Regions from separate parts of the Pseudoalteromonas rhizosphaerae genome, predicted to be linked through region 2. Evidence: predicted binding sites of a transcription regulator. Region 2 holds the regulator's gene; the other holds the start of a gene.

Region 1 (2,415 bases), 1.2 Mb from region 2:
ACTTACGCCAGCAGCTATTAACGGCCTACGCAGATAATATTGCCACCCATAGTCAATGCTTTACTGGAATTGCACAATTATTAATCGCGCTTGATCAACAACAGATCAAATGGGGGATCATGACTAATAAACCTGAGTTTTTGACTATTCCATTAGTTGCTGCAATTGCTGAACTCAAAGATGCACAGGCCATTGTCAGTGGTGACACCCTCGATATCGCTAAACCATCTCCTTTACCTTTACTGCATACAGCCCAACTGTTAGATGTTGATCCGAGTCGTTGTTTGTATATAGGTGATGCGCAGCGTGACATAATTGCAGCCAAGGCTGCAAACATGCACAGCGCTGCTGCGTTGTGGGGCTACATCCCTAGTGAAGCTGAAGCATTGAGTTGGCAAGCCGATTTTAATTGGCAATCACCTATTGATGCATTTAACCATATATAGTGCCATGTTAAATTTTAACCACTACATATTGTGATCGTGTTACTTTTTGCACATTGTTTGTTGATAAAAAAAGCAGCCAAAATTTATTTTTAAAATGCGTAAATTTAATCGATCATCAGTTGATTTTTATAAATTTCATTTTAATCAGATGGTCAAAGGTTAATGGCTACTAACACAAGCGTGTTATCCCAACGTTATCCACAATTAGGGGCGTTTATGCCCCTTGCAAATGATCGCATACCACACTATCTTGTGATCTAGAATTTGATGAACACCAGATGTTGTGGCTAAATGTTATTCAATTAAATTCGCGCTAATACAATTTTATTGCAATAAAAAATTTATTTTAAGAAAAATGTGTCACTAAAAAATATTATATCCCAAGGAATACAGGCAAAACTATGAACCAACAGCTATCTGTAAGCAAACGTGACGGCCGTAAAGAGTCACTTGATTTAGATAAGATCCATCGCGTTATTGCTTGGGCCGCCGAAGGTCTAAATAATGTGTCTGTCTCACAAGTTGAGCTGAAATCGCACATCCAGTTTTATGATGGTATTCGTACTGAAGACATCCATGAAACCATCATCAAAGCGGCCGCTGATCAGATCTCTAAAGAGTCGCCTGATTATCAATATTTATCAGCCCGCTTAGCTGTATTCCATTTGCGTAAAAAAGCCTATGGTCAATTTGAGCCACCGCGCTTGTATGATCATATCGTTAAGTTAGTTGAAGATAAGCGTTACGATGCACACTTACTAGCTGACTACACAGAGCAAGAAATTGATCAACTGGATGAATACCTTGATCATGGACGTGATTTAAACTTCAGCTATGCTGCTGTTAAACAGCTTGAAGGTAAATATTTAGTACAAAACCGTGTTACGGGTGAAATTTATGAAAGCGCACAGTTTTTATATATTTTAGTTGCAGCCAGCTTGTTCTCTGATTACCCAAAAGAAACGCGTTTAGACTACATAAAGCGTTTTTACGATGCGGTGTCATTGTTCAAAATTTCATTACCTACGCCTATTATGGCGGGAGTTCGTACCCCTACGCGTCAATTCAGTTCATGTGTACTGATTGAATGCGGTGACAGCCTAGATTCAATTAATGCAACCTCATCAGCGATTGTAAAATACGTATCGCAACGTGCAGGTATTGGTATTAATGCTGGTCGTATTCGCGCACTAGGTAGCCCTATTCGCAATGGTGAAGCATACCACACCGGTTGTATCCCGTTTTATAAGCACTTTCAAACGGCTGTTAAAAGTTGTTCGCAAGGTGGTGTCCGTGGTGGCGCAGCAACCCTGTTCTATCCACTTTGGCATCTAGAAGTTGAAAACTTATTAGTGCTTAAAAACAACCGTGGTGTTGATGATAACCGCGTTCGTCACTTAGATTACGGTGTACAGTTTAATAAACTAATGTACTCACGTTTGATCAAAGATGATTACATCACATTATTCAGCCCGTCTGATGTGCCTGGTTTATATGATGCATTTTTTGAAGATCAAGATGAATTTGATCGTCTTTACGTACAATATGAACAAGACGAGTCAATTCGTAAAAAACGTATTAAAGCTATTGAGCTGTTTTCAATGTTTGCACAAGAGCGTGCTAGCACTGGCCGCATCTATTTACAAAACGTTGACCACTGTAATACACACAGCCCGTTCATTGCTAAAGTGGCACCAATTCGCCAATCTAACTTATGTTTAGAAATTGCATTGCCAACTAAACCACTTAACAATGTTAATGATGAAGAAGGTGAAATTGCACTGTGTACGCTGTCGGCCTTTAACTTAGGTGCGATTGAGTCACTGGATGAACTTGAAGAGCTTGCAGAACTTGCGGTACGTGCACTTGATAACTTACTGGATTTCCAAGACTACCCGGTGCCAGCAGCACATAATGCAACTATGGGCCGTCGTACACTCGGAATAGGCGTAATCAACTACGCATATTA
Region 2 (2,415 bases):
GCATCTGAGAACTACTGTAGCCCACGCGTACTAGAAGCGCAGGGTTCACAGCTAACAAACAAATATGCTGAAGGTTATCCGGGCAAGCGTTACTACGGTGGTTGTGAGCATGTTGACGTGGTTGAACAACTAGCGATTGACCGTGCCAACGAATTGTTTGGTTCAGATTATGCTAACGTTCAGCCTCACGCAGGTTCACAAGCAAATGCTGCTGTGTTCTTAGCTTTATTAGATGCTGGCGATACAGTGTTAGGTATGAGCTTAGCTCATGGTGGTCACTTAACGCATGGTTCACATGTAAGCTTCTCTGGTAAGCTTTATAACGCAATCCAATACGGACTTGACGAAGCGACTGGCGAGATTGATTACGCACAAGTTGAAGCACTTGCACTTGAGCACAAACCAAAAATGATCATCGGTGGTTTCTCAGCATACTCAGGTATTGTTGATTGGGCTAAATTCCGTGAAATCGCTGACAAAGTAGGCGCTTACTTGTTTGTTGATATGGCTCACGTTGCAGGTCTTATTGCTGCTGGTGTTTACCCAAGCCCAGTACCACATGCACACGTTGTTACTACAACTACGCATAAGACATTAGCCGGCCCACGTGGTGGTTTGATTATTTCTGCTTGTGGCGACGAAGCTATTTATAAAAAGCTTAACAGTGCAGTATTCCCTGGTGGTCAAGGTGGTCCTTTATGTCACATTATCGCTGCCAAAGCAGTGGCATTTAAAGAAGCATTACAACCAGAGTTTAAAGTATACCAAACTCAAGTTGTGAAAAATGCTAAAGCTATGGTTGCAGTAATGCAAGAGCGCGGTTATAAGATCGTATCTGATAAAACAGAAAACCACTTGTTCTTACTTGATCTAATTGATAAAGACATCACTGGTAAAGACGCAGATGCGGCTTTAGGTAATGCTAATATCACCGTAAATAAAAACTCAGTACCAAATGACCCACGTTCACCGTTTGTAACGTCTGGTTTACGTATTGGTTCACCGGCAATCACACGCCGTGGTTTTAAAGAAGTAGAGTCTAAAGAGCTTGCTGGCTGGATCTGTGACGTACTAGACAACATCAACGATGAGTCAGTACAAGCACAAGTAAAAGAGAAAGTTAAAGCAATCTGTAAAAAATTACCTGTTTACGCTTAATTGAGTTACAAACAGTAATTGAGTTACAAACAGTAATTTAGATCACAATAGCCTAGTTTTTTGCTATTATAAAGGCCGCCTAAAAGCGGCCTTTTTTGTTTTTAACGGAAGCTGATACCTATGCATTGTCCATTTTGCACCGCAAAAGATACCAAAGTGATTGACTCGCGTTTAGTGGGAGGTGGCCACCAAGTAAGGCGACGCCGTGAATGCAATGAATGTCATGAACGCTTTACTACCTTTGAAGGCGCAGAACTTGTAATGCCTCGGGTGATCAAACAAGACGGTAGCCGTGAACCTTTCAATGAAGATAAACTCCTTAATGGTCTACACCGCGCATTAGAAAAACGCCCCGTCAGTACCGAGCAAGTTGATGAAGTGGTCAATATTATTAAATCGCAATTACGTGCCACTGGCGAGCGTGAGATTTCCAGTCACCTGATTGGCGAATGCATTATGGAAGCGCTGAAAAAACTAGATAAAGTCGCTTACGTCAGATTTGCATCGGTATACCGTTCATTCGAAGATATTCGTGAATTTGGTGAAGAAATTGCCCGTTTGGGAGAGTGATATGAACCAATATCAGTTTAGCGAACAAGATTTCTCTTATATGACCCGAGCGATTGAGCTTGCCAAACAAGGACGCTTTACTACCACCCCAAACCCAAACGTTGGCTGTGTATTAGTAAAAAATGACGTTATTGTTGGTGAAGGTTTTCATCAAGTTGCCGGCCAAGGTCATGCTGAAGTGAATGCATTAGCAATGGCGGGTAGCCAAGCCTTTGGCGCAACTGCTTATGTCACGCTTGAACCTTGTAGCCATTTTGGTCGCACACCGCCGTGTGCCGAAGGTTTAAAAGCTGCTGGCGTGGTAAAAGTAATTGCTGCTATGGTTGATCCAAACCCGCAGGTGGCCGGTAAAGGTTTAGCTATTTTAGCGGACGCGGGCATTGAGGTTGCGTCAGGTTTGTTAGAACAACAAGCAAGGCTGTTAAACCGTGGCTTTTTAAAGCGCATGGAGCAAGGTATGCCATTTATTACCTGCAAAATGGCCGCAAGTCTTGATGGTAAAACGGCACTTAAAAACGGTCAAAGTAAGTGGATAACGGGCCCTAAGGCTCGCCAAGATGTGCAACTACAGCGCGCACAAAGCTGCGCTATTTTAACCGGCGCGGACACAGTATTAGTTGATAATGCAAAACTCAATGTTCGTGTTGATGAGCTGCCAGAGCCGTTACCAACGCAATTACCTGTACG

Evidence for each region. Region 2 encodes NrdR, which represses ribonucleotide reductase genes. Its sites were predicted from a motif close to AAACACNANATNTNGTGTTT; they were not measured.
Region 1: the regulator NrdR is predicted to act here: its motif matches at 716-735, upstream of nrdA (class 1a ribonucleoside-diphosphate reductase subunit alpha).

The regions. Positions count from the first base shown of each region.
Region 1 covers NZ_CP118496.1:3,439,453-3,441,867, forward strand. Annotated here, with positions in the region: gene PVK79_RS14745 (HAD family hydrolase) at 1-446, shown strand, start outside; gene nrdA (class 1a ribonucleoside-diphosphate reductase subunit alpha) at 848-2,415, shown strand, end outside.
Region 2 covers NZ_CP118496.1:4,659,426-4,661,840, reverse strand. Annotated here, with positions in the region: gene glyA (serine hydroxymethyltransferase) at 1-1,158, shown strand, start outside; gene nrdR (transcriptional regulator NrdR) at 1,279-1,728, shown strand; gene ribD (bifunctional diaminohydroxyphosphoribosylaminopyrimidine deaminase/5-amino-6-(5-phosphoribosylamino)uracil reductase RibD) at 1,730-2,415, shown strand, end outside.